Regions from separate parts of the Roseibium sp. AS2 genome, predicted to be linked through region 3. Evidence: predicted binding sites of a transcription regulator. Region 3 holds the regulator's gene; each other region holds the start of a gene.

Evidence for each region. Region 3 encodes LexA, which represses DNA repair genes until DNA is damaged. Its sites were predicted from a motif close to TGTTCNNNNTGTGTTCNG; they were not measured.
Region 1: the regulator LexA is predicted to act here: its motif matches at 5,431-5,448, upstream of recA (recombinase RecA).
Region 2: the regulator LexA is predicted to act here: its motif matches at 4,412-4,429, upstream of WNZ15_RS20130 (single-stranded DNA-binding protein).

Annotation. Positions count from the first base shown of each region.
Region 1 is NZ_JBBMQN010000002.1:306,714-316,441, forward strand. Features, by position in the region: gene WNZ15_RS06425 (hypothetical protein) at 1-664, opposite strand, end outside; gene WNZ15_RS06430 (DUF6384 family protein) at 705-1,631, opposite strand; gene WNZ15_RS06435 (cell surface protein) at 1,712-2,917, opposite strand; gene WNZ15_RS06440 (pseudouridine-5'-phosphate glycosidase) at 3,180-4,112, opposite strand; gene WNZ15_RS06445 (PfkB family carbohydrate kinase) at 4,246-5,181, opposite strand; gene recA (recombinase RecA) at 5,566-6,636, shown strand; gene alaS (alanine--tRNA ligase) at 6,905-9,562, shown strand; gene WNZ15_RS06460 (cyclic nucleotide-gated ion channel) at 9,727-9,728, shown strand, end outside.
Region 2 is NZ_JBBMQN010000007.1:130,988-140,715, forward strand. Features, by position in the region: gene WNZ15_RS20120 (zinc ABC transporter substrate-binding protein) at 1-1,113, shown strand, start outside; gene WNZ15_RS20125 (L,D-transpeptidase family protein) at 1,184-3,181, opposite strand; gene WNZ15_RS20130 (single-stranded DNA-binding protein) at 3,806-4,366, opposite strand; gene uvrA (excinuclease ABC subunit UvrA) at 4,935-7,865, shown strand; gene WNZ15_RS20140 (DUF1127 domain-containing protein) at 8,110-8,259, shown strand; gene WNZ15_RS20145 (DUF1127 domain-containing protein) at 8,692-8,841, shown strand; gene trmFO (methylenetetrahydrofolate--tRNA-(uracil(54)-C(5))-methyltransferase (FADH(2)-oxidizing) TrmFO) at 9,158-9,728, shown strand, end outside.
Region 3 is NZ_JBBMQN010000008.1:49,091-58,818, reverse strand. Features, by position in the region: gene fumC (class II fumarate hydratase) at 1-1,050, opposite strand, end outside; gene WNZ15_RS21325 (alpha/beta hydrolase) at 1,075-1,884, opposite strand; gene WNZ15_RS21320 (acyl-CoA synthetase) at 2,051-3,631, shown strand; gene WNZ15_RS21315 (hypothetical protein) at 3,628-4,503, shown strand; gene lexA (transcriptional repressor LexA) at 4,651-5,361, shown strand; gene WNZ15_RS21305 (ComEC/Rec2 family competence protein) at 5,398-7,836, opposite strand; gene gltX (glutamate--tRNA ligase) at 7,968-9,392, shown strand; gene gltA (citrate synthase) at 9,629-9,728, shown strand, end outside.

The DNA.
Region 1 (9,728 bases), on a different contig from region 3:
CGGTCAACATGGCGTAATTCGCGCGGGCATCGTGAAACCGGATCAGCCCGGCAACCCAGCGGTCCAGAGAGCGCACCAGCCCGCGGCGCTTGTACTCCGGAGTGCCGTAGCCCCTTTTCCAGAGATACATGAACAGCGGGTCGGCTTCATAGGCCTTGCCCTTTTGCTGGCGGTCCTGCTCGGAGGTGGCTGCCTTTGAAGCGGCCGCCTCAGCCGTGGCCTGCGCCGTTTCGGTGTTCTCGCGCTGGGCCTGATAGGCGGCATCCCCCTCCAGGCGGCTGTCGACCGCCTCCATCAGCTCGTTCATCTGGTTTTCGGAGGCGTCGCGGGTCGCGTCGAGCTCGGCGCGCTTTTTCTGCAACTGGGCGCGTTCGCTTTCGCTCTGGCGCAACTGGTCGCTCAAGACCTTGTAGTCGGCACTGCGCTTGTCCAGCAGCCGTCGTGCTTCCCGAGCGGCACTGTCCAGGCGGGTGTTCAGCGTTCCGGCACTGTCCGTGTCCAGCCGGAACCGGGCAAGGTCCCGATAGGCTTCGCTCTGCCGTTCCTGCAGGTCGGTCAGGGCGCGGGTGGAACGCTCGATGCGCTTGCTCAGTTCGGCTTCTTCCCGGCGCAAGTCGGACAGCGACTGCTCGATCGTGCCCAGGGTCTGACGTCCCGTCAGCATTTCATCGCCTCCCGAGAGCCCGGTCCGGTTCTGCCTGGCGCTACCATTTTGTCACCGCTCCGTCCTGAACGCCGCTGCGCCATTTGATGTCCAGCTCGCCCCGCCGTTTCTGGCCGAGCACGCCTTTCTGCACGATGCCGTCTTCCATCTTGTCCCGGCGGACCGCGTTGTAGATCGTGTCCGAAACGCGCTGGCCCCATTTGTCGACGAGTTCGGCCTCGCTGTTTTCCTCGGAAACGATCTCGCGTTTGACGACGTTGCCGTCGGGATCGATGGCCTCGACCACGATGTAATAGTTCTCCGTATCCGGATTTGCTTCGGGAATGCGGGACACGCCGGTCGGAATGCCCTCACGCGAGATGATCCGTACCTCGAACACCTGTTGAAGCTGTGCCGCGAGCTTGCTCAGGTCGGCTTCCGCCTTGAAAGCTGCCGCGTTCTTGCCGTCCGACAGGGCCAGACGGCCGTCATCGGCAAGACGCGCGGCCCGGGCCTCGATATCGGGATTGTCGGTCAGGAGATCGATGCGGCCGACCAGTTCCGAATAGGTTCCGGTCAGCGCCTGAAGGCGGGCCTGCAGGTCGGCTTCGGCGCGTTGCGCGGGCAGCTTGACGATGAAATACCAGGCGGCGACACAGACCACGAGCAGGGCGAGGGCGCCAACCAGCCACCTGGCCCAAGCCCCCCGCGAAATATAGATCATCGCCAGCGTGCGCTGGAAGCCGGCGGCCGGGGGCATGTAGACGAAACGGTCCCGTTTCAGGTCCTCCACGCCGGCTTCAAGGATGTGTTCGGGAACCGCGATTCCCTGGGAGGCGTAGACCTGGCGGAGCCGCTCGATCATGGCGGCATCGCGCTCGTCGGTCTTCAGTTCCCGGGCGACCTGACCCGCTTCGTGCCGCAGGGTGTCGACAACGTCCATCGCCATCATCAGGTCATCGAGCGGGGCGTCTGATTTGAGTGCCATGAACGGGGTTCTTCTCCAGCGGGGCGGATCGGGCGTTCGCCCGGTCCGCCGGTCCTTGGCTGTTTTGAAGGGCGGCTGGCCTAGAGGGCCTGGCCCTCAGCGGTCAGCTTGGCCAGCCGCCGCTTGCCGTCTTCCACCGCGTTGCGGATTTCTTCGGAGTTCTTCGTCGACATGTCGCGCATCTCGTTGATGATCTCGCGGGACTGGACCTGGAAGTTCACGACGGAATCGACCAACTTCTTGACCGAAGCGGCGGCAACCGTCGGGCCGTAACCGGCCTTGAGGGCTTCCTTCTGGACGGCATCGCCGATATCCGCCAGGGTCTCGAGGCTCTTGTTGATGCCTTCCTTCATGGCGTTCAACGTTTCGGTGCTTTCGTGCAGACCCTGCAGGCCGGTGAAGGAGGCGTTCAGCGCAGTCAGCACGGATTCGTTGGTGGAGAAGAAGCTGACCGACTGGGCATAGACCCGTTCCTTGGCATTGGTGGTCTGCATCAGCCGCGCCATGATCACTTCCGATGTGTTGTAACCGATGGTCAGGTTGTCGGAGAGATCCTTGGCGATCTGGTAGCGCTTTTCCTCGTCCTGCATCTCGCGCAGGCGCTCGTCGCGTGCCAGTTCCAGACGGGCCTTGCTGGCCGGATCGTCTCCGGAATAGGCTTCCACTTCCGCAGACGCGGCTTCAAGCGCCGCTTTTGTCGCCGCCAGTTTTTCGGTCGCCATGTTGAGGACTTCAAGTGCGGTCACTTCGGCCTGCTTCAGCGCGCCGCGAAAATCCCGGTAGGCTTCCAGGATGGTCTGCTCGCGCTCGATCTGGTCCTTGGTCGCCCTGGCAACTTCCTTGTTGGTGCTGCGGATGTCGTCGAACCGGTCGGAAATGGTGCCGCGGCGCATGTCGCGCCACGTGTTGGACATGTTTTCCATGAAGGAAATCTTGCCGTCCGCCAGTTGGTCGACCAGTGCCTTGGCGTCGTCCCGGATCGAGTTGAACGCTTCCGTGATTTCCTCATACCGCTCGCCGATATCCATCTGCTGGACCTGGGAGCGCACGACTTCATTGAAATTGGAGGTTTGGGACAGGGTCCGCGTGATGACCAGCACCTTGTCGGGAGACAGGTCCGAAATCTGTTCCAGAAGCGCATTGATCGGCGCATCCGTTTCGCTTTCGGGAGAGATGCCGATATCGCGCAATGTCGACAGGGCGCGGTCAAGATACTGGAGCGGGGAAAAACCGCCGGCCGGAACGACCGTGTTTCCCGGGGTTTCAGGTGCTGCAGCGTCCGTCATGTCTGACCTCCTCAAGGGACGGCGGCGTCTGATGGGGCATGCCGCTGCGTCCGGTTTTCTTCACATGTGTGCATGTTAGGGCAGGCTTACGCCGCTCTGTCAACGGGTTACGAGCGCACACGGTGGTCCCGAGTGGCTGTTGCCTTGCGCGAACCGTTCATGCTTAGGCGCCGATTGCAACAAGGGCATTTCGTTCCGGCGCGCATATTTTGAGAAAAGCCAGTGCCCTGGGGGCATCATCCGTCAGGATATCCCGGAAACGTCAGACCAGCTCCGCCGCAATACGGGCGGCGAGCCGGGCGTTGTTGCGCACCAGGGCGATGTTGGTTTCAAGGCTGCGACCGCCGGTCAGGTCGAATATGGCGCCAAGCACATAGGGCGTGACATCCTTGCCCCTGATGCCGTCCGCAGTCGCCCTTTGGAGAGCGGTTTCGATGAACCCCGTCATTTCCGCGCGGGCAATTTCGTCGGCTTCCGGAACCGGATTGGCGATCAATACGCCGCCATGGTCCGGGAAATTGGCGCGCATCTTGAGAAGCGATCCGATTTCGGCGGCCGTGTTCATCGTGTATGGCGCATCAAGGCCGCTTTGCCGCGACCAGAAGGCGGGCAGTTCGTCCGTGCCGAAGGCAACAACGGGCACGCCCTTGGTTTCCAGAACTTCCAGGGTCTTGGGAATGTCGAGCAGCGCCTTGGCGCCGGCAGAGACGACACAGACCGGTGTGCGCCCGAGTTCGTCGAGGTCGGCGGAAATGTCGAAGCTCTGTTCCGCGCCCCTGTGCACGCCGCCGATGCCGCCGGTGGCGAAGACCTTCACGCCCGCGGCATGGGCCGCCATCATGGTTGCCGCGACGGTTGTCGCGCCATGGCAGCCGGTCGCCAGCGCGAATGTCAGGTCCGCACGGGAACACTTCATGACGCTGTCCGCGTTGGCGAGGCGGTCCAGGTCGGGATCGGACAGGCCGACCATGATCTTGCCGTCCATCAGCGCGATGGTCGCCGGAACGGCGCCCTCGGAGCGAATGTCAGCCTCAACCTGCCGGGCTGTTTCCACGTTCCTGGGAAACGGCATGCCATGGGTGATGATGGTCGACTCGAGGGCGACCACCGGCTTTCCGGCCCCTAGAGCGTCGCGCACCTCGTCGTTGTGGACGATCAGATCTGCAAGAGCGGCGGAGGGGGCGGGGCTGGTCACGGCAAGCGGCCTTTCTTTGTCCTGGTCCGGCTCGGGGCCGAGGCCGGAGCGGGAATAGGAGCGGGAGAAACGGTTCTGGCGGGTCTTATAGGCGCGGGGCGTTCAGGCGCCAAGACCGTATTTGTCCGGCTGGTCAAACGTGGCGCAGGGCATCCCACGAGAGCGTTTCCGCCAGGGCGCCGGTGCTGGCCAGGGTGAGTGCGGCGGCCGCCAGACCGAAAGGGACCGCGTCTGACAGACCGTGGCTGCGCGCCCGGGCTGCAATCATGCCGGCGATCAAGGCGTCCCCTGCTCCGGTGACATCGATGATCCCGGTCTCGGGTCCTGTCTTCGGCGGTGCGAACGTGCGGATCGTGCCGGCCTCCAGAACGTGGACATCTTGCGCGCCGCAGGTCATCACAAAGCTGTGCAGGCCGGTTTGCGCAAGGGCGTCGGCAAGGTGCTGTGCCGCTGCGTCAGGCGGCAGGCCGGTGAGGGCGGCGGCTTCACCGCGGTTCAACATCAGGCAATCGAGAGCCGTCAGAACGGGTTTCAGCCGTGCGGACTTGGCTTCCGAGACCGCACTGGCGATCAGGCGGCCCGGCCCGATCCGGCCTGCAAGGCGGACCAGCATCGCTTCGGGCAGATTCGCGTCGGCAAACCAGATCGTGTCATCGGCCGGTGTTGAAACCAGGCCCGTGACGAGGTCGTCGAAGAGGTCCGCCGGGGCTTCGGCCAGCACTCGGTCGTCGACACAGGCCGCTGCCAGGGCGCCCGAGGGATCATGCAGCGCAAGATACTGCCCGGTGGCAAAGCCGGGGCGCGGCAGCACGGACAGAAGGATCCCTTCGCCGGTCAGCCGCCTGGTGAGCAATTCGGCCGCGCTGTCGTCGCCAACGGTCCCCACCAGCCGGACCGGTGTGTCAAGACGCGCCAGGGCGCGGGCGAGGTTGGTGGCGACACCGCCGGGTTGCGACGCGAGGCGGGCGGGCGTGGAGGTTTCCGGGCGGATGGGTTCGCGCGCATGGGCGATCGTGTCGATGTGGAGGGCGCCGATCGCGATGACCGGGCGGGTATGAGCGGGCGTCACGGCCAGGGCACTTCTCTTCGAAACAGCCGGCCCGGGACCGGGGATGGAAACAAGAACTAGGCCGGGGACTGGGCCAGGGACCGGGACTTCTCGGGCCGGCCGGATGCAGACAGGTGTTGAAAGCGCGGGCTAGCAGATAAACCGCGAAGCGGCAAGCATCGGTCAGAACGGTCACGTGATTCTGTTCCCGACCTTCATCACCGGTTGTTCCGTTTAAATTTACGTTACGTCAATTTTTAAGTTTCAAAATAGAACATATTGGAAACAAAAGAGCATTTTCGTTTTAATGCCAATCAGTTCCGGGTTCTTGATTAATGAGAACAAAAAGTGTACAAAGGCTCTCATTGAAACGGCGGGTCCATCGTGGAATAAGGAGCGTAAGCCATGTCACAAAGTACACTTCGTCTCGTAGAAAGCAGCCAGATGGATAAGACAAAAGCGCTTGATGCAGCGCTCAGCCAGATCGAACGTGCCTTCGGCAAGGGGTCCATCATGAAGATGGGCCAGGGACAGGTCGTCGAGATACAATCCGTCTCGACCGGTTCCCTCGGCCTTGATATCGGGCTCGGGATCGGCGGTCTGCCGCGCGGCCGGATTGTCGAGATCTACGGGCCGGAGTCCTCGGGCAAGACCACGCTGGCTCTGCATACGGTTGCCGAAGCTCAGAAGGTCGGTGGCATCTGCGCCTTTATCGATGCGGAGCATGCTCTGGATCCGATCTACGCCCGCAAGCTGGGGGTCAATATCGACGACCTTCTGATCTCTCAGCCAGATGCCGGCGAGCAGGCTCTCGAGATTGTCGACACGCTGGTGCGGTCCGGTGCCATCGACGTTCTGGTGGTCGATTCCGTGGCCGCATTGACGCCCAAGGCCGAACTCGAGGGTGAGATGGGTGACAGCCTTCCGGGCATGCAGGCGCGCCTGATGAGCCAGGCACTGCGCAAACTCACCGCGTCGATCTCCAAGTCGAAATGCATGGTGATCTTCATCAACCAGATCCGCATGAAGATCGGTGTGATGTTCGGGTCGCCGGAAACGACGACCGGCGGCAATGCGCTCAAGTTCTACGCCTCCATCCGCCTTGATATCCGCCGTATCGGCGCGATCAAGGACCGGGACGAGGTCATCGGCAACCAGACACGCGTCAAGGTGGTCAAGAACAAGCTGGCGCCGCCTTTCCGTCAGGTCGAGTTCGACATCATCTATGGCGAAGGCGTCTCCAAGACCGGTGAGCTGATCGATCTGGGCGTGAAGGGCAATATTGTCGAGAAGTCGGGTGCCTGGTTCTCCTATAACAGCCAGCGTCTCGGCCAGGGCCGGGAGAACTCCAAGCAGTTCCTCAAGGACAATCCGGAAATCGCCGATGAGATCGAACTGGCCATCCGCCAGAACGCCGGTCTGATCGCGGACGCCATCATCGATCCCGACGGCGGGGCCGAAGAATCCGAAGACTAGACCCTCCCGAATTTCTGCTGTCGGGTTCCGGACGCTTGTCCGGTCTTCCAGAGGCCTTCTCCCGCGCGCCGGGGGAGGGCCTTTTGCTTGATTGCCGGCAGCAACGGTGTTTGCGGCTCCCGAAGAGCGTTGGGCCGACGCAATTGCTGGACAGGGCAAAAGTGCAAAGTTAAAAGGCTGTTCCGGTCCGGATCCTGTCGCGGATGCTGACCGTGACCGACTTTCAACCGGCCCGCCGCGACGGGCTAAGGACCGATGCGAGATCCGAATGACCGGCGTAAATGAAATCCGCTCCGCCTTCCTGGACTATTTCAAGAAGAACGATCACCAGGTGGTCGACTCCGGGCCGCTGGTACCGCGCAACGATCCGACCCTGATGTTCGCCAACGCGGGCATGAACCAGTTCAAGAACGTCTTCACGGGTCTCGAAAAGCGGGACTACTCGCGGGCGGTCACGTCGCAGAAATGCGTGCGCGCCGGCGGCAAGCACAATGACCTCGACAATGTCGGGTATACCGCCCGTCACCACACGTTTTTCGAAATGCTCGGCAACTTCTCCTTCGGGGACTATTTCAAGGACAGGGCCATCGAGCTGGCCTGGAACCTCATCACGAAGGAACTCGGCCTGCCGAAGGACAAATTGCTTGTTACGGTCTACGCCGAGGACGATCAGGCCTTCGATCTGTGGAAGAAGATCGCCGGCCTCGGTGAGGACCGGATCATCCGCATTCCGACGTCCGACAATTTCTGGACCATGGGCGATACCGGTCCCTGCGGTCCGTGTTCCGAAATCTTCTATGATCATGGCGAGCATATCTGGGGCGGCCCTCCGGGCTCACCGGAGGAAGACGGCGACCGCTTCATCGAGATCTGGAACCTGGTGTTCATGCAGTATGAGCAGACGCCGGACGAGCGCCTCGACCTGCCGCGGCCGTCGATCGACACGGGCATGGGGCTGGAACGGCTGGCGACCATCCTGCAGGGCGTGCACAACAACTACGACATCGACCTGTTCAGGGCGCTGATCGCGGCTTCCGAAAATGCCACGGGCGTGGATGCGGAGGGAGACGCGCTCGGCAGCCACCGGGTGATCGCCGATCATCTGCGGTCCACCAGCTTCCTGATCGCGGACGGCGTGCTGCCGTCGAACGAAGGCCGGGGCTATGTGCTGCGCCGGATCATGCGCCGCGGCATGCGCCATGCCCACCTTCTGGGCGCGCGGGATCCGCTGATGCACAGGCTGGTGCCCACGCTGGTGCGCGAGATGGGACGGGCCTATCCGGAACTCGGCCGTGCGGAAGATCTGATCACCGAGACGCTGAAACTGGAGGAAACCCGGTTCCGCAAGACGCTCGAGCGCGGTCTTGGTCTGCTTGACAGCGCCACGGAAGACCTGAGCGCGGGCGGGCGGCTAGACGGTGAAACCGCTTTCAAGCTCTACGATACATTCGGATTTCCCCTCGACCTGACCCAGGATGCCCTGCGTGAGCGCGACATCTCCGTCGATCTTGACGGGTTCACCACAGCCATGGAGCGCCAGAAGGCGGAAGCCCGTGCTGCCTGGTCCGGATCGGGCAGTGCGGCGACCGAGACCGTCTGGTTCGCGCTGAAGGAAAAACACGGTGCGACGGATTTCTTGGGCTACGAGACAGAGACGGCCGAGGGTGTCGTTGTCGCGCTTGCGTCGGAAGACAGGGAAACCGGGACACTTTCCGCCGGCGAAAGCGGCTTTGTCATTCTCAACCAGACACCGTTCTACGGGGAGAGCGGCGGCCAGGTCGGTGATACCGGAGAGTTGTCCGGCCCGGGTGTGAAGGCCCAGGTCACCAACACCCGGAAAAAGGCCGACGGCCTGTTCGTTCACAGCGTCACGGTCGAGGAGGGTGACCTTGTGCCGGGTCTTGCCCTGGAGCTGAAGGTGGATCACAGCCGCCGCGCGGCGATCCGTTCCAACCATTCGGCAACCCACCTGGTGCACGAAGCCCTGCGCGAAGTTCTCGGCACGCATGTGGCGCAGAAGGGCTCCCTGGTATCGCCGGACCGGCTGCGGTTCGATTTCTCCCACCCCAAGCCGGTCAGCGACGACGAGTTGGCGACGGTCGAGACCTTCGCCAACGAGATCGTTCTGCAGAACGCGCAGGTCGATACCCGGCTGATGGCGGTGGACGATGCCATCGAGGCGGGCGCCATGGCGCTGTTCGGAGAGAAATACGGCGAGGAAGTCCGCGTTGTGTCCATGGGCACCGCCTTGCACGGCGCCAAGGCGGGCAAGCCCTATTCGCTGGAACTGTGCGGCGGTACCCATGTCAGGCGTACCGGCGATATCGGTCTGGTGACACTGGTTTCGGAAGGCGCGGTTGCAGCCGGCGTACGCCGGGTGGAAGCGCTGACCGGCGCCGAGGCACGTGCATACCTCGATGCCCAGGACAAGCGCATGCGCGAGGTTGCTGCGATCCTGAAAACCTCTTCCGACGACGTTCCGTCAAGAGTTGCTCAATTGATCGAGGAGCGGCGCAAGCTGGAACGGGACCTGGCCGATGCCAGGAAGAAACTTGCCATGGGCGGCGGTGGCGGCGAGGGCGAGGCGGTCCGCGACGCGGGCGGCTTCAAGCTGATGGCCCGCACCGTGGAAGGCATCAACCCGAAGGACCTCAAGGGGATGGCCGATGAGGCCAAGGGGCAGCTCGGTTCCGGTGTGGTGGTTCTGATCAGTGTTGCTGAAGAGGGCAAGGCGGCCATCGTGACGGCTGTCACCGCGGATCTGACGGAGAAGGTCAGTGCGGTCGATCTGGTGCGCATCGGTTCCGAAGCCCTCGGAGGCCGTGGCGGCGGCGGCCGGCCGGACATGGCCCAGGCCGGAGGTCCGGACGGCTCGAAGGCCGAGGAGGCCGTCGCGGCCATCGAAGGTCACCTGGCGTCGCTCTGACAGGCGCCGAGACGGATCTTGGAAACGGGAAAGCGCGCTGGTCGGCGCGCTTTTTTTCGTGTGACCGGTGATCTCTTGACATCCGCATCCGCCCGGTTTCGGACGCTTCCCTTCGCAGGGCTTTGTCACCGGGCGTTCTTCGGATATGCATGAAAACCGGAAAAAT
Region 2 (9,728 bases), on a different contig from region 3:
AGCCTGCTGTCGACCTGTCTCGGTGGCGCGCTTCTGGCCATGACCACTGCAGCGGCAGCGGACTCCCCTTCCGTTGTCACGACGATCAAGCCGCTTCACTCCATTGCCTCGGCGGTGATGGACGGTGTCGGCGAACCGCTTCTCCTCATCGATGGCGCCGCATCTCCGCACGGATTTGCCCTGAAACCCTCGCAGGCGTTTCTGCTCCAGGGCGCCGACGCCGTCTTCTGGGTCGGCGAAGCACTGGCTCCTTCCCTCGCCAAACCGATCTCATCGATGGCAGACGATGCGGCAGTCGTCGAGATGATGGACGTCACCGGCATTCAGCACCTGGATATCCGGGAAGGTACCGATTTCGACGCGCATGATCACGGCGACCACCATGACGAGCACGCCCACGACGAACATGACCATGAAGAAGACGATCATGCTCATGGGGACCATGACGACCATGAGGAGCATGAGGAGCATGCGGACCACGACGATCACGAGGAGCATGCGGATCATGACGACCACGAAGAGCATGCGGATCACGACGACCACGAAGAGCATGCGGACCATGACGGCCACGAAGGTCATGATCATGCCGGTGCGCAGGATGCCCATGTCTGGCTGAATCCGGACAACGGTATCGTGATGGCCACGCAGATGGCGGACACACTGGCGCGCATCGACCCGGACCATGCAGATATCTACAAGAAAAATGCGGCAGCCTTCGCCGACCGTATCGAGGCTCTCGAAGGCGAGATCGTCTCGGTTCTCGAACCGGTGTCAGGCAAGAAGTTTGTCGTCTTTCACGACGCCTACCACCATTTCGAGCATCATTTCGACATGGAAGCGAGCGGTGCCATCACCCTGTCACCTGAAACGCTGTCAAGCGCGGAGCGTGTTGCGCAGGTACGTGCGAGGATCAGGGACCTTGGCGTCACCTGCGTGTTCCGGGAGCCTCAATTCGAGTCGAAACTGGTCGAAGTCGTGATTGAAGGAAGCGAGGCGCGCGTCGGCACGCTCGATCCGCTGGGAACCCAGTTGGAAAACGGGCCGGATCTTTATCCGGAATTGCTCAAGGGCCTGGCGGTGTCGCTGGCAAGCTGCCTCAACGGAGACAGCTGATCAATGCAGAACTCCGCCGGTCAGTGACCGGCGGAGTGGTTCCTGCCAAGCGGTGCCCGGTGATCGGCAATCAGGATGTTCTGGCCTTGCTGCGGACAGCCCGGGTCTTTTCAAGTGCCTTCAACAGATACCGGTCGCGGTCGTAGACGTCCGAATAGAAGGCGATCGATCCGTCGTCTTCAGGCCAGGCTGTGAAATAGGACACATAGACCGGGATGTCTCCGGCGACCTGCTCCTGTTCGTTCTGGCCTGCGGCGATGCGTGAGGTCACGTAATCCTTGGACTTGCCAAGCACGGCGGCGGCCATGGCCTTCGGGTCATGCAGACGGATGCAGCCGTGAGAGAAGGCACGGACATCCTTCTTGAAGAGGCTCTTCGACGGCGTGTCGTGCATGTAGATGTGGTGTGCGTTCGGAAACAGGATCTTGACTTCACCAAGCGCATTGGACCGGCCGGGATACTGCCTCACGTTGATCGATTGCTGCCTGGACGCGACGGCGTACCAGTCGACCGAGGAAGACGACACCTTGCGTCCGCCAGGCGTGGAGACTTCATAGCCGGCCCGATCCAGATAGCTCGGATCATTGGCGAGTTTCGGCAGCATCTCGTTGACGATGATCGAATAGGGGACACCCCAATACGGATTGTACTCGACCACTTCGATCGTGTCGTAAAAGAAGTTTGTCTGGTTGGATTTCTTGCCAACCACCACACGCATGGACAGAGAGTCCTCGCCTGGCGCCGTATAGGTCGCGGTGAAGGCCGCCTGGTTGATGAAAACCTTGCGTTCGCCCAGATCTTCCGGCAGCCAGCGGCTCCGTTCCATCGCGAGTTCGACCTTGGCAATCCTGGCGGCATTGGTTTCCCCGACCATGGCCTTGATCGAGTTCTTGCCGACAATACCGTCCGGCGTCAGCCTGGCTTCTTTCTGGAAGGTCTTGACGAGGTCCACAAGTTCGGGCGTGTACAGATCGCCGCCATCGTAAGCCTCAAGCGTTTCCGCATGCAGCGTCCTGAGTTCGTCGGAGCCGTTTTGGGCGATCGCCGCGACGATGTTCTTCATTTCCGGGCTCGACTTGCCGGCCTTCAGAAAGGTGCCCGGAGCGATCGTGATCTGGTCGGCTTCCTGATCCTCGGCCTTGAGCCGTGCCAGTTCCGCGGTCAGTTTCCTGAAATGATCGTTCTGGGGAAGGTGTCCGGTCAGCTCCCCGGCAACGTCATCGGACGCCTCGAGCTGCTGAAGAGCCGCGACCAGATCGACGTCGTGACGCGGCAGGTCGTGGTACTGCGAAATCCGGTTCGGATCGACGCGGCCCCGCGTGGCATCGAGCACATAGGTCATTGCCGCCGCGCTCAATTCCATTTCGAAACGCATCACGGCGGCGTCGCGCTCCGCGCCTTCGAGGCCGGCAACCGCGGGCAGTGCGACAAAATAGTCGTCCGGATCGAGCGCGAAGATCGCGGCATCCGCCAAGGCCCTGCGCAGTCCGGCCGCCTTGGCTGTCGGCTTGCCGTCTTGCACCCAGACGAAATCGGGATGCTCGCGGTAATAGGCAATCAGAGCTTCGCCGACACCCGGCAGTGCGGTCAGTTTCATGTCCTTGAGCGCAGGGCGGGCCTCGTCGAATGCGGTCAGAACGATCGGTGCCTGCGGAGCGGTGTCCGATTCGACGGCCGTTGTTTCGGCCCCCTCGGGAACGATTTGCGCGGGCTGAACCTCGGCCGTTTTCTTTTCGGAAAGCTCGGCGAGCGAAACCTGCTTCCACGCATCGGGCGCGTAGGTCAGGTAGCGGGGGGCGGATACCTTTACTGCCGCCGTCTGCTTACGGAGCTCTTGCTGACGCAGACGCTCCTCCTTCCGGCGCTGATGCTCCGGATTGAACAGGCGCTGGAGGAAATTCTGGGCACTGGCCGGCTCAACCGCCGAGACGCTGAGACCGGTCGCCAGCACGGACGCCATCAGCCCCGCCTTGAGAGAACAGCCAAGGAAGCTCCTGGTCCTTACCGCCAACGCGGACACGCCCTTGCCGGGCTTGCGTTCGCCGTGTCTCGTTGTATCTGCTCGCATTGTTTCAACCCGAAATGTTTAAGTTTAAAGGCCCGGCATCACGCCCAGTCCCGCCGGTAATCTCGATCCCTGCCTGGGATAGCCCCGTTCCCTGTGTGCCGAACGGGAGCTGTGTCAACAAGGCGCGGCCGGTCAGTCGAATAGTCTGAATCGGGCCGGACGCCTGCTGCTGTCGTTTGATACTATAGCAGGACTAAGTCTGTGGTTAAGGTCGGCTGTCATACACAGATTTTGAAATCAATTCAGTGTGACGATAATGCCGCTCGCAGACCCACCCGCGGCTGATTTTTGACGCCTCTTGCCACCAGAGATTGAATATCGGCAATCATCCCCATGGGGACCGGCTTTTGTGGGTCTCGCTTCACGCCGGTTTCGGCGCCGCAATCTGCCTCAGCCAGACCATCATCACAGGCCAGAAGGCCCTATTCGGCCCATTCAAGGCTCGGAAAAACGCGCATGCATGTCGGCGTGTGCAGGACGCGGCCCAATACCGGGGCCATGCCTCGCCGAAATCGATGGCATCGGCGATCCGGGCACCTCATGCCGGCCCGGTGCCAGTGGATGTCGCCGCCACCCCGGTGGCTGCCCCGCTAAGCGGGCTGCCACCGGGGTGGTCCGGCCCAATCAGAACGGAATTTCGTCGTCCATGGGTCCGCCACCGCCGCCGGATGGGCCACCCTGGCCGCCCCCGCCCCCGCCGCCGCCATAGCCGCCGCCGCCGAAACCGCCCCCGGAGCCGCCGCCCGAACCGCCGCTGCCGCCGCCGAAGCTGCCACCGCCGCCCTGGCTGTCATTGCCGTAATCCGGAAGGGAGCCGCCACCGGCGCCCTCGCCCCGGCCGTCGAGCATGGTCAGGTTGGAATTGAACCCCTGAAGGACGACTTCAGTGGAATACCGGTCCTGGCCGCCCTGGTCCTGCCATTTGCGGGTCTGCAACTGGCCTTCGAGATAGACCTTGGAGCCTTTGCGCAGATAATTTTCGGCGACCTTGCAAAGTCCTTCGTTGAAGATCACCACACGATGCCATTCGGTCTTCTCCCGGCGCTCGCCCGAGGTGCGGTCGCGCCAGGATTCCGATGTTGCTATCCGCAGATTGGCGATTGGACGCCCGTCCTGCGTCCGGCGGATTTCCGGATCGGCACCAAGGTTGCCGACCAAAATGACTTTGTTGACGCTGCCCGCCATCCTGCACTCCTGTTGTTCTATCGCGGAACGGCCACATCTTGAACTTTTTCGGTACGTGTTTCGCCGTTCACGCGTTGCAAGCCATGCTGCTAAAGATCAGAACCCTAACGGCCCGCCAACAGCTTCGCGCGCATTTTCCTGTTTCAGCGGCCATTTTCCACAAGGCAGCCTCCAAGGCGCCGCAAGCCGTCTCGGGCCGAACCCGGCCAAACCAGCGCCGCGCGGCTGCCTGGCCATGACACTCTATCCTGTCTCTGCTCCCGTGCGACATATTTGCCGTCGCGGCGTCAACGCCGGACCGCCGCCCGCACCCTGCCGGTCGCCCAGCCACAGGAAACAATCACCGACATCGGCGCGTGTACTTGTTTTGTTCCTATCAGGTCTGTACAAGCGTTTCAATCGTATTGGCTGCGGAAACCGGAATTCGGATGCCTTCGAGGCCTGCCTGACTGGAAGCGCCGCGTGAAACTGCTATATCGGGGCAAACGGATGCCACCGCGTGGGACCATCATGCGCCCGCCGCCGCACGGACGGCGGCACCATGCGCAAGAGCTCGGGAAGAATTGAAATGAAGACATCCAAGGGCGCACGGCCGGATGAAAGCTGGAAAAACGACCCCACCCGGATGCTCAGCGTCCGCGGCGCGCGGGAGCACAATCTCAAGGGGGTCGATCTTGACCTGCCGCGCGACCAGTTGATCGTCATGACCGGTCTGTCGGGATCGGGAAAGTCGTCTTTGGCCTTTGACACCATCTATGCCGAAGGTCAGCGCCGCTATGTGGAAAGCCTGTCGGCCTACGCGCGCCAGTTCCTGGAAATGATGCAGAAGCCGGATGTCGACCAGATCGACGGACTGTCTCCCGCCATCTCCATCGAACAGAAAACGACATCGCGCAATCCCCGTTCGACGGTCGGCACGGTCACCGAGATATATGACTATATGCGCCTGCTGTTTGCCCGGGTGGGGATCCCCTATTCGCCGGCGACCGGTCTGCCGATCGAAAGCCAGACCATCAGCCAGATGGTGGACAGGGTGCTCGCGCTTGAGGAAGGGTCACGGCTCTTTCTGCTGGCACCGATGGTGCGCGGCCGCAAGGGCGAGTACCGCAAGGAACTCGCGGAGCTCATGAAAAAGGGCTTTCAGCGCGTCAAGATCGACGGGACATTCCACGAAATCGCGGAGGCCCCCGCACTCGACAAGAAATTCAAGCATGACATCGATGTGGTCGTCGACCGTCTCGTCGTGCGCGGCGATATCGCGGGGCGGCTCGCCGATTCCCTTGAGACCGCGCTGAAGCTGGCCGATGGCATTGCCATCGCCGAATTCGCGGACAAGACCGACAAAAAGGGTGCGCCGGAACGGCTGATTTTCTCGGAAAAATTCGCCTGCCCGGTTTCGGGCTTCACAATCCCGGAAATCGAACCCCGGCTGTTTTCCTTCAACAATCCCTTCGGCGCCTGCCCGACATGCGACGGGCTCGGCACAACGCTGGCTTTCGAGGAAGACCTGGTGGTCCCGGATCATTCGTTGTCCCTGCGCGAAGGGGCCGTCCTGCCCTGGGCCAAGACCGGATCGACATCGCCCTACTACGCCCAGACCCTGGAAGCGCTGAGCAGCCATTTCGACGTTTCGATGGCGACCCCGTGGAAGGACCTCCCGGCAGAGGCCCGGGACGCCATCCTTCATGGCACCGGCAAGACCAAGATCGAGTTCGTGTATAATGACGGCGTGCGGTCCTACCGGACCGAAAAGACCTTCGAAGGTGTCGTCGGCAACATCGAGCGGCGCTGGCGCGAGACGGATTCAAGCTGGGTCCGTGAAGAGCTGGCCCGGTTCCAGTCCGACCACGCCTGCCCGGCCTGCAGCGGCTACCGGCTGAAGCCGGAAGCACTGGCGGTCAAGATCGCGAACATGCATATCGGCCAGGTGACCGAATTCTCCATCCGCAACGCCAGCGAATGGTTCGAGGAACTGCCTGCCAAACTCAATGAGAAACAGACCGAAATCGCCGGACGAATTCTCAAGGAAATCCGGGAACGGCTCAAGTTTCTGAATGATGTCGGCCTTGAATATCTGACGCTGTCGCGCGCATCCGGCACATTGTCCGGCGGCGAAAGCCAGCGCATCCGGCTGGCGTCGCAGATCGGCTCCGGCCTGACCGGCGTGCTCTACGTGCTGGACGAACCCTCCATCGGTCTGCATCAGCGTGACAACGCCCGTCTCCTGGAAACGCTCAAGCACCTGCGTGACCTCGGCAATACGGTGATCGTGGTCGAGCACGACGAGGATGCGGTCCTGACCGCGGATTATGTCGTCGATGTCGGCCCCGGTGCAGGCGTTCATGGCGGCGAGGTCGTCGCCAAGGGCACTCCCGCTGAAGTCATGGCGAACCCGGCTTCGCTGACCGGGCAATATCTGACGGGCGCAAAGATGATCGCCCGAGCGGACAGCCGCCGGAAGATCAGCAAGAAGCGGCAGATCGCCGTCAAGGGCGCGCGCGGGAACAACCTCAAGGACATCGATGTCTCGGTTCCGCTGAGCACCTTCACATGTGTCACCGGCGTGTCCGGCGGCGGCAAGTCCACCTTCCTGATCGACACGCTCTACAAGGCTGCCGCCCGCCGCCTGAACGGCGCGCGCGACAATCCGGCCCCGCACGACCGCATCGAGGGTCTGGAAGTTCTCGACAAGGTGATCGACATCGACCAGTCGCCGATCGGGCGCACGCCGCGATCCAATCCTGCGACCTATACCGGGGCCTTCACGCCGATCCGCGAGTGGTTCGCGGGCATGCCGGAAGCCAAGGCGCGCGGGTATCAACCCGGCCGGTTTTCCTTCAACGTCAAGGGCGGGCGCTGCGAGGCCTGCCAGGGCGACGGCGTCATCAAGATCGAAATGCACTTTCTGCCGGATGTCTATGTCACCTGCGACGTGTGCCAGGGCAAGCGGTACAACAGGGAAACCCTCGAGGTTGAATTCAAGGGCAAGTCAATCGCCGACGTGCTCGACATGACGGTGGAAGAAGCCGCGGACTTCTTTTCCGCCGTTCCCGCTGTCCGCGACAAGATGAAGACCCTTGCACGGGTCGGCCTCGGCTACATCAAGGTGGGCCAGCAGGCCACGACCCTGTCCGGCGGCGAGGCACAGCGGGTCAAGCTCGCCAAGGAACTGTCCAAGCGATCGACAGGCCGAACGCTCTATATTCTGGATGAGCCGACCACCGGCCTGCATTTTCACGACGTTGCCAAACTGCTCGACGTGCTTCACGAACTCGTCGACCAGGGCAACACCGTTCTCGTGATCGAACACAATCTGGAAGTCATAAAGACGGCTGACTGGATCATAGATCTCGGTCCCGAGGGTGGCGATGGCGGCGGTACGGTCGTCGCCGAAGGCCGTCCCGAGGACGTTGCGGAGGTGCCGGAAAGCTATACCGGACAGTTTCTGCAGGAACTTTTGCGGCGCCGACCCCAAAGAACGTCGGACGCAGCGGAATAAAGTCACGCCGCCGCCGCGGGGATACCAGGATCAGAGCCTGTGTGCAGCGCACACAGGCTTCATTCTTTGATTTTGCTATGTGTTTTCGAATCACCAAAATGCGCCGCCGCCATTTATGCTGCATTGCATCAAACGCATGTCAGGCATGCAGACTTGGCACTTCTTTTATTTCGACGGGTGAAATATATAGTTCCTCAACACGGCGTGGAACGCAGACGCGTTTCGGTAGTTAAGGAATAAGAAGATGTTTGATTCAGTGCGCCAGAAATACAGCAATTGGGTGAGCTATCGCCGTGCGGTTGACGAACTGTCCCGCCTGTCTTCGCGAGAGCTTTCCGACCTCGGCATCTGCCGGAGCGACATCAGGTTCGTCGCACGCCGCCAGAATGGCTGACACATAAGAGATCGCGTCCCGAGGCATCCTCCTCCCAGCCAACGGACGTGTGACACGCAGGGCATCCTCCTCCCAGCCCTGTCACGTCGAAACGACGCCCGCCGGTACCTCCTCCCACTGGCGGGCGTTCGTTTGTCCGGCGTCCGGTTTCCCCGATCTTCCCAAGGCACGAGACGACCTGCGCGCAAGCAGCGGGCGCCTGATCATTTCGCACTTGCGAGATTGCAATTTTGCCAGCCATGCAATTAACGATGGCGTTTTTGGGGATTCAATCCGTTTAAAGCTTTTTTAATCTGCAAAAAACGCATACCTGCTTCGCGTTTTGCCCTCTACCTCGCACTGCACAATTCACCTATCTTACGAACATAAGAGATGAACGGGCCAGACGCCGATCTGCGGTGCCATGGCCATGAGATAGCGAAAGGCCACACCATGATCGATACTGTTGTTCGCAAATTCAACAACTGGAAGCGTTTCCGTCAGACCTATGACGAGCTGTCCAACCTGTCCAACCGTGAACTGAACGACCTGGGCATCGCCCGCGCCGACATTGGCCGCTACGCGCGCCTGTCCGCAAAATAATCGGTTTTGCAATCCGGGGGTCTCCTCCTCCCAGAGTTTCCTTCGGATTGCAATTTCTGCGTATTTACGCAGTCCAAAAAAGCGCCTGCCGGTACCTCCTCCCACCGGCGGGCGTTTTTGTGTTTGTGCCTTGGTCCATGGCCTTGGTTCATGGCCTTGTCCGGGGCCTTGTCCGGTCCGGGCAACAGGACCGACATGAAGCCGACCGTTGCGGAATGGCCTTCGAGCCTGTATCAGGGCGGCTGATCACTTGATCGGCGTGGCCGGTGCCGACTTTGGCATTCCAGGACCAGCCGACCTGTCCCAGGGACGACCAATGACCCTCATTCATGTTATCGGCGGCGGCCTCGCCGGATCCGAAGCCGCCTGGCAAATGGCCCAGGCCGGACTGGACGTGGTGCTGCATGAAATGCGCCCTGTTCGCGAGACCGAAGCCCATCAGACGGACGGACTGGCGGAACTGGTCTGTTCCAACTCCTTCCGCTCCGACGATTCGGAACAGAATGCCGTCGGGCTGATCCATCATGAACTGCGGCAGCTGGGATCGCTGATCATGGCGTCGGCTGATGCCCACCAGGTGCCGGCCGGCAGTGCCCTGGCCGTCGATCGCGACGGGTTTTCCGCCGCGGTGACCCGGGCGCTCGACTCCCACCCGCGGATCCGGATATCCCGCGAGGAAGTCTCCGGATTGCCGCCTGCGGACTGGGAAAAGGTCATCATCGCGACAGGGCCGCTGACGTCCCCGGACCTGTCGCGCGCCGTTCTGGAAAAAAGCGGCGAGGATGCCCTCGCCTTTTTCGACGCCATTGCACCGATCGTGCATTTCGACAGCGTCGATCTGTCAAAGGCTTGGTTCCAGTCCCGCTACGACAAGGTCGGCCCCGGCG
Region 3 (9,728 bases):
ACTCGCCCCGCCGATCCCGACGGCAACGTCATTGGCCATCACCTGGGCCGCGATCATCGCCAGGGCCTCGCACTGGGTCGGATTGACCTTGCCGGGCATGATCGATGAGCCGGGCTCGTTGGACGGGATCTTGAGTTCGTAGAACCCGCAACGCGGCCCGCAGGAGAGCAATCGGATGTCATTGGCGATCTTGAACAGGGACACGGCCAGCGTGCGCAATGCCCCGCTGAGCATCACGAGCGCATCGTGACTTCCCTGCACGGCGAACTTGTTCGCAGCACTGACAAAGGGAAGTCCGGTCAGTTCCGCGATCCAGGCGGCTGATTTGCTGGCGAAATCCGGATGGGCGTTGATCCCGGTTCCCACCGCGGTCCCGCCCAGCGCGAGCCCGTAAACATCGTTCAGCGCATGTTTGATCCGGTTCATGTCCTGATGCAGAAGCTCCGCATAACCGGAAAATTCCTGTCCAAGCGTGAGCGGGGTCGCATCCTGCATGTGGGTCCGGCCGATCTTTATGATATCCGCCCATTCATCCGACTTGGCCTTGAGGCTTTCATGAAGGGTTTCCACCCCCGGCAGCAGCCTGTGGGTCGTCTGAATGGCCGCGGCCATGTGCATTGCAGCGGGAAACGAGTCGTTCGACGACTGGCTCATGTTGACGTGATCGTTCGGATGGACCGGATCCTTGGCCCCCAACACGCCACCCGCCAGGGCAATGGCCCGGTTGGAGATGACTTCGTTGACGTTCATGTTGGATTGGGTCCCGCTCCCGGTCATCCACACATGCAGCGGGAAATGCGCATCCAGTTGGCCGTCCGCCACCTCTTCCGCGGCCCGCACGACCAGATCCGTCAGATCCTCCTGCAACAGGCCCAGATCGCGATTTGTCAGAGCGGCGGCTTTCTTCAGTATCCCGTAGGCATGAATGAGCTCCATCGGGATCAGATCGTTGCCGATCGAAAAATACTCCAGGGACCGCTGCGTCTGGGCACCCCAGTACTTGTCCTCGGGAACCTCGATCTCCCCGAGACTGTCACTTTCCGTACGCATGGTCGTCTCCTGTATGCTTCCGGCTCATGAAGCCAGCAATGTCCTTGTCAGCGTGCTCTCGGAATTCTTCAGCCCGTCGATGACATCAAAATGATGCCGCTCCGGATCCTCACGATAACTTGCGTTCGGCCAGGCATCCGCCAGCAGACGGGCCTGCCGCAGGAATTCGGGGCGTTCGGCACCGCCGACCCAGGCAATCACGGGACAGTCGGTGGCGGGTTTCTGCAAGGCCGGGCTCTCGGCCATGGCCTCCTCCTCGCTCAACCGGAACGACGCGTTCATCGTGGTGTTTCGAAGCGGGCGCAAATCATGCAGGCCACTGATCGATACCACCCGCTCGATCCGCTCAAGAACATCCGTCGGCAAGGGGCTGTCCTCACAGATCATTCGTGTCACGAGATGCCCCCCGGCCGAATGCCCCGTCAGCCGGATGGGGCCGCCGACCCGTCGGGCGGCTGCCGTAATCGCAGCGGCGATTTCACCGGTGATATCCGCAATGCCAACGGCCGGGGCCAGATCGTAGGACGGCATGCAGGTGGTCCAGCCTCCGGCGAGCGCTCCACCGGAAAAATGCGACCAGAATGTCTTGTCGAAGCGCAACCAGTAGCCGCCATGGACGAAGACAACGAGGCCTTTCGAAGCCCGATCGGGACGAAACATGTCGAATCGCCGGCGGGCGCCCTCCCCGTAGACGATGTCGAGATCCTTCTCCATCCAGGACTTTCGGAATTCGGCGGCATCTTCCGCCCAGCGCTCGATATACGCCTCCGCACCGGGTATGTGCGCCGCATTCGCGTAAGCGTCGTCCCAGTCCGTGATCATCGTTTCAGTCATTCATCAACCTCGGCAAAGTCCCTCGACCCGTGGGCGCGCATCCTGCACGATTTGGAGCGAAAGCGAAATGATCCGGCTCTTGCGACACAGCTTGTCAAACCGTCCCTCGCCGACCTAACGTTTCTCCAACAACAAACGAACAAACAAACGCGGGAGATAAACGCGGATGGTGGCGCGCTGTTCCAACCGGGTGGTCAACCTGGCGCAATTCCTGTCGAAAAATGCGGCCCGCTGGCCCGACAGACCGGCCATCATACAGGACCAGCGCAGCTGGAGCTGGGCGGACCTCGATTCGCGTGTCAGCGCACTCGCGCATGCCCTTGCAACCGAGTTCGGCGTGTCCAAAGGGGACAGCCTGCTGGTGCAGGCCCGCAACTCGAATCAGATGACCGAGATCATGCTCGCCGCCTTCCGGCTCGGAGCGCTCTGGGTGCCCTGCAATTTCCGGCAGGCTCCCGGCGAAACCGCCTATGCCGCGGAGAAGGCCCGGGCCAAGGTCTTTCTGTGCGACGCCGACTTTGGCGCGCAGGCAGCCGCAGTCGGAACCGCCTGTCCGGACCTTGCGGGCTGCATCAGTATCGGTGCGAGCGATTTCGGCCAGGACTACGGGGATCTCGTCGCCAGTCATACGGGAAGCACGGTCGCGAACGCCGCTGTCGACTATACCACGCCTTGCTGGCTGTTTTTCACCTCGGGCTCGACCGGACGGCCCAAGGCCGTGGTGCTCAGCCACGGCCAGATCGGCTTTGTCTGCGTCAACTACATGGCCGACCTGTTGCCGGGCACCACCGAAGAGGACGCCTCCCTGGTGATTGCTCCCCTGTCCCATGGGGCCGGTCTGCACCAGATCGCGCAGCTTCCCACAGGCGCGGCCCATGTGCTGATGCCAGCGGGCGGCTTTTCCCCGGCTGTTGCCTTTGAACTGATTGAGAAACACAGGATCAGCAATCTCTTCACCGTCCCGACCATCGTCAAGCGGCTGGTCGAGGACCCGGCGGTGGGCCGGTTCGACCATTCCAGCCTGCGCCACGTCATCTATGCCGGCGCACCGATGTATCGCGAGGACCAGAAAAAGGCGCTTGAGAAACTCGGCAAGGTTCTGGTGCAGTACTATGGTCTCGGCGAAGTGACCGGCAATATCACGGTGCTGCGTCCGCAGGACCACTGTCTGGAAGACGGCCCGCAGACGCGTATCGGCACCTGTGGCACCGAAAGGACCGGGATCGAGGTTTCCATCCAGGACGAGACCGGCGCTATCCTGCCGCCACACCGGACCGGGGAGGTCTGCGTCATCGGCGCGGCTGTCTGTGCCGGTTATCTAGACGACGATGCCGCCAATGCAGCCTCCTTCCGAAACGGCTGGTTCCGCACGGGCGATATCGGCCACATGGACGCGCAGCGGTTTCTGTATCTGACCGGCCGAGCGTCGGACATGTATATTTCCGGCGGCTCCAACGTCTACCCCAAGGAAGTGGAAGAGGTCCTGCTCGCCCATCCGGCGATTTCGGAAGTCGCCATACTCGGTATTCCGGACCCGCAATGGGGCGAAGTCGGCCTGGCGGTATGCGTGACGGCGGATGGCGCCACACCGGATCCCCAGGACCTCACCGCGTTCCTGCAGGACCGTGTCGCCCGATACAAACTGCCCGCCCGCTATCTCTTCATCGCGCAGATGCCGACCAGCGCCTATGGCAAGGTCACGAAGAAACTGGTGCGCGACCATCTGGACGAGAAGGGTCTTCTGTGAGACGGCCCGCCCCGATCAGCCTCGCGGACATCCGGCATCCCGGACCCGCAGCCACGGACCGCAGCCCCGGCATGACCTGCCGCGCGGACCCGATCTCGCTTGAGCTTGACGGCGGCGCGCCCCTGATCGAAGCGCTGGGCAGCTTCGCCGACCAGAAGGGGTGCGGCTCCGCGGTGCTCGACCTCGGTGGACTGGCGCTGGCGCCTTTCGATTATGTCATGCCGGACCGGGCCATCGACGACCGTCACGCCGCCTGGTACAGCGACACGAGAACCTCCGGCGGCGCCGTTCTGGACGAAGCCGTGGCCATCCTCGGCTGGAAGGACGGTCAATGGTTTGCCCATATCCACGCATGCTGGCACGAAGGCGGCACCGGCCATCTCGGCCACTTGCTGCCGCAAACGCTGGCAACGGCCGAGGCCGCGCGGATCACGGGCTACGGCATTAAGGGCGCCAAATTCGAAGCCGCGGAGGATCCGGAGACCGAATTCACCCTGTTTCGGGTCAGACCGGACGACCTGCGGGCCTCGACCAGGCCTCACAACGCCCTCATCACCACCCTCGCGCCGTTCGCTGACCTGCATGACAGTGTGACAGCACTCGCCGCGGCTCTGGCGGAACCGGACTTTGAGGTTTTCGGCCTCGGCAGTCTCGCCGGCGCGGCGTTCCGGGAAACATCCCCGATGACCGGCCTGATATCGGAAATCCTTGTGCGGTCCGGCGCGGGAAAAACCGGCGACACGCCGCTCAGGCTTCCCGTACGTGGCGTCGATCTGGAGGGAGCCCTTCACCAGGGTATCGTGCGCCCCGGAACCGCACCGACACTTGTTACCTGCGAGCTCCTGATCAGGGGCACCGCAGTGCCGGAGTGACCCCTTGGGCGGGCGAACGTGCCGCCACGACCGGCGTGCAGGTTGATCAGGAACAGTAAGAGAACATTTACCCTTGCAGAACACAATGGGAACAGGTACCATGTTCTTGATTTGTACCAGCCTATTTCGCGGCCAGGGGATACCGACATGTTGACGCGCAAGCAGTATGAACTGCTCATGTTCATTCACGAAAGACTGAAGGAAACCGGTGTTCCGCCGTCTTTCGACGAAATGAAGGACGCGCTGGATCTCAGGTCCAAATCCGGCATTCACCGCCTTATTACCGCCCTGGAGGAACGTGGCTTCATCCGGCGCCTGCCCAACAGGGCCCGGGCCATGGAAGTGGTCCGCCTGCCAGACTCGATCGCGCCGGGTCTGGGCGCGCCGCGCGCACGCGGCAGTTTCTCTCCCGAAGTGATCGAAGGCTCGCTTGGCAAACCGGAGTTCACCAAACAGGTGGAAGAACCGGTGTCCGCCGGGACGGAAATCCCGGTCATGGGCCGCATTGCCGCCGGTGTTCCCATCGAGGCCATCCAGACCCACAGCCATTCGATCACCGTGCCGCAGGAATTGCTTGGCAAGGGGGAACACTATGCTCTTGAAGTGCGGGGCGATTCCATGATCGAGGCCGGCATCCTCGACGGCGACACCGTGCTGATCCGCCGGACGGATAATGCGGACAGCGGAGATATCGTCGTCGCGTTGGTGGATGAAGAGGAAGCAACGCTGAAGCGACTGCGCAAGAAGGGAGCCTCCATTGCGCTGGAGGCTGCTAACCCGGCCTATGAAACGCGTATCTTCGGCCCTGGCCGGGTCCGCGTTCAGGGACGGCTGGTCGCTCTCTTCCGCCAATATTGAGCGGCAACGCCAGACAACGCCCGGCAATGCCGCCGGTCAGTCCTTATCGGCACGCGCGGCGCGGCGCAGATATGCGCGCGTCACCGTTCCCTGCCTGTGCCATGGTCTCGGCGGATCCGGAATTGCGTAGATCACTCTGCTGATCACGGGAGCCCGGCCGTTTCGGTTTTGATCGACCGGAAGCGGTGGCGCTGGTGCCTCTGCTTTTCCATTTTCTCTTTCTTTTCCTTGCTGACCGGACATGCTCGCGCGTGGTCCGTCCGCTGACAGCCAGATGGAAACAGCGCCCCTGGAGGTTCTGACTTCCGGGCCAAGAACCAGTCGCGCACGGCAGTCTTCCTGCACGATCTGATCGCTCACGATAATATCCGCATACCGGCAATCGTCATCCGAAGCCTCCAGGGTTTTCGGCAAGGCGATGGCAACAGACCTCTCCTTTGTCCCGGTGCGCTCACCGGCAACCGAATAAGCGTGCACAACACATCCGAGCGGGTCGCACCGCCTTTGCTCCGAATTCATCTTGCGCGATCCAATCGCGTCCGGCGAAACCCCTTCGTACTGGAACCAGAGTTCCGTCAGGAAGGCGGACTTTCGACCGGAAAACCGTAGCAGACCGCCGTCATCACGCGCCGCGACACGACCGCCGGAGGCGGCGATCTGAATGTCCGGCGGACGCGAGTCGACGGCGATGAGGATTCCCGCCGCCAGCGGCAGCGCCGCGCACAGACGTGTGCGCCCGGGCAGCAGCAGCCCGGTGAACAGGGCGCAGAGCAACAGCAGCGCCGCCGCGCCGTCCAGCCTGCCTGTCACCCCGTCACCCGCATCGAGCCCGGCGGTGAATTCAGCGATCTTCAGGAGCACGGATACGCCGAACGACATGACGGCCAGAGGCAGTCCCGCCAGACCGAATGGCATCAGCACGAGGGCAAGCACCCCCATGGGCATGACCAGAAGCGAGAACACCGGCATTCCCAGCATGTTGCCAATCAGCCCGTAAGGGGCGACCCGTCCAAAATGATGCGCGCCGATGATCCCGGTCGCCAGACCGGCCACAAGCGCGGTGATGAACAGCCCCGCGCTCCATTTTGCCAGATGCGACATCAGCAGCTTCAGGCCTTCCGGTCGTGCGGCCCGGGCCGTTAGCTCCCGGTCGCGCCGGCGCCAGAGATCATACACCGCGACCAGGCAGATCACTGCGGCAAAGGACATCTGAAATCCGGGAAAAAACAGGCGTTCGGGCGCAATCAGCAGCAACGCCAGACCCGCGATCGCGACACTGCGCAGAGTAACGCCGCGCCGGCCGACCAGGATACCCAGGAAGACAATCGCAATCATTAGGAACGACCGCTGCGTCGCCACGGCCGCACCCGAGAGCACCAGATAGACCACAGCGGCGGCCAGCGCGGCGAGAGCCGCCCACTTGTGGATCGGCCAGCGAAGGGTCAGTGCCGGGACGCTCGCCAGCAACAGCAGAACAGCGCCATAAGCACCACCGGCAAACAGAGCCATGTGCAATCCGGAAATCGCCAGGATATGCGCCAGCCCCGCGGCGCGCAAAACCGCTTCCTGCTCCTCGGTGATGCCGGAGCGGTCTCCCACAAGCAGCGCGACGATCAGCGCGGTTTCGGGCCTGTCGGACAACAGCGAGCGTATGCGCCCGGCCAGTCCTTCACGCAGTTGCGCGACGCGCGCCGATGCCGCCATCCTGACCGATCCGGGGTCCGTGCCGGTCACGCTTGCAGGACCGTAGTTGAAGCCGGTTGCTCCGATACCGGTGAAATAGGCGTGGAAGGAAAAGTCGTATCCGCCGGGATAGACCGGCCCCATGGGTGGAAACAGCCGTGCCCGCACGCGGATGGTTTCCCCGACCCTGCCTGCGCTTGTCGACGGCACCCGCACCCGGACCTTTTCGGGAAAATCAAGGCCGCTGGACGGGCGCTCGTTGACCGTTGCGACGGCGATCACAAGGCGCGCTCCGGAGGAACCGGCGCGGCGTTCCAGGACCTGGCCGGTCAGGGAAACATTCATCGGTTCGGATATCCGGGGGGCATCGACGGCCGCCGTCCGGAGCGAACCTGCTGTCACTCCGCAGAAAAAAGCCAGCAGCAAAAGCACACGCCACCCCGGTGCGGACCGCCGGGCTGCGACGCAAAGGGCAGCAAGTCCGGCACTTCCCAGGGCCGCAGCCAGAATGATTGGTGACGGTTCCTCCGGAAGCAGCGCATAAATGGCGATGCCGGACGCGAATGCAAAGGCGTTCCACAAGAGCCCCTGCTCGTCGCGGAAACGATCCGGACCGGCTCGCAGGGCGGCAGAGCTCCGGTCTGGCCCGTGGCGGCTGAACTCGTCGCCAGCGGAAGCGGTGGAGCCGGCAGGTTTGGCTTTCGGCCGGAGTATTACCGGTTTGCGCAAGTCGGGGGGCGCCGCCTCGACGCTGCTGTTCCAGCCATTGTCCGGAAGGCCACCGGACGCCACCGCTCCTCCTTCTGTCGGGCTCAAGAAACAGCCGACTTTCTGTTTTGCCGCGTCAAAGCCTGTGCTAAGACCGCGCCACCAAGCAGGCGCGCCCTGCACCGACATTCTGACAGAGACCTTCATAAAGCACCATGGCCCAAGATATCGTCACGCGTTTCGCCCCGTCCCCGACCGGTTTCCTGCATATCGGCGGTGCTCGTACCGCCCTGTTCAACTGGTTGTTCGCCAAACATGCCGGCGGCCGGATGCTGCTGCGTATCGAGGACACGGACCGGGCACGTTCGACGCAGGAAGCCGTTGACGCCTTGATCGACGGGCTCACCTGGCTGGGTCTTGACTGGGACGGAGACCCGATCTCGCAGTTTTCGCGGGTCGACCGGCATCGGGAAGTTGTCGAACAAATGCTTGCCGACGGGACAGCCTATCGCTGTTACTCGACCCCGGAGGAACTCGATGCCATGCGCGAGAAAGCCCGCGCGGAAGGCCGGCCGCCACGCTATGACGGCACCTGGCGGGACCGGGACGCTTCCGAAGCGCCGGCAGGGGCAGCTGCCGTCATCCGCATCAAGGCCCCCCGGGAGGGCGACACCGTGGTCGATGACATGGTTCAGGGTCGCGTCGTGATCCCGAACAAGGATCTCGACGACTTCGTCCTGATGCGTTCGGACGGCACGCCCACCTACATGCATGCGGTGGTGGTCGACGATCACGACATGGGCATCACGCACATCATCCGTGGCGTCGACCATCTCACCAACGCCGCTCGCCAGACGCTGATCTTCAAGGCGCTCGGCTGGGACGTCCCGGCAATGGCACACATTCCGCTCATCCACGGTCCGGACGGCGCCAAACTGTCCAAGCGCCACGGGGCGACCGGTGCTGAAGCCTATCGCGCGATGGGCTACCTGCCACAGGCCATGCGCAACTATCTCGCCCGGCTCGGCTGGAGCCATGGCGACGACGAAATCATGGCCCTCGACGACATGATCAAGTGGTTCGGACTGGACGCCGTCGGCCAGTCTGCGGCACGTTTCGACTTCAAGAAGCTGGAAAATCTCAACGGCCATTATATGAGAAGCACCCCGGATCCGGAACTTCTGGACCACTGGAAAATCTATCTCGGCCATGCCGAGAACGGAGATGCCGTCCTGTCCTGGCTGGCCGCGGGCGACCATGAAAATGTCGCCCTTGCCGCCTTGCCCGGCCTGAAGGAACGCGCCAAGACCCTGGTCGAACTGACCGAAAGTGCTTCGTATCTGTGGCGCCAGCGGCCGCTGGACACGGACGAGAAGGCAAAGAAGATCCTGGATGCCGACGCCGGCACAATTCTCGGAGACCTCCACGGCGTGTTGTCCGCAGTGAACGATTGGACGGCCGAGCCTCTGGAGGCCGCTGTGAAAGGCTACGCCGAAGACAAGGAACTCAAGCTCGGCAAGGTGGCACAGCCGCTGCGCGCCGCCCTCACCGGCCGCGGCACCTCTCCGGGGATCTACGACGTTCTGACGGCACTCGGACGGGAGGAATCCCTGGCCCGCATTCAGGACCAGGCGGCCTGAACCGCCCGGGCACCGACAGTTTTCCGGCAGAAGTCCGCGCATCCTGCGGACTGGCCGGGGCGAGAAATCGGTCTTTGACCAAAGCCTTATGCCGGCCAGCTTGCGGCAGTGCGGTAAATGGGCTACGCAAGACGCGAAAATGTCTCCAGTGGCGTCCGGTAACCGGAAACGGGACCTCTCTCCCGAGAGGTCAGACACCTGGACCGCACACCCGTTTAACGCAGAGGGGTTTCTGAATGGCCGACAACAACGCCAAGCTCAACGTCGGTGGCAATGCCCACGATTTCGACGTTCTTGACGGATCCATCGGACCGTCGGTAATGAACATCTCGTCCT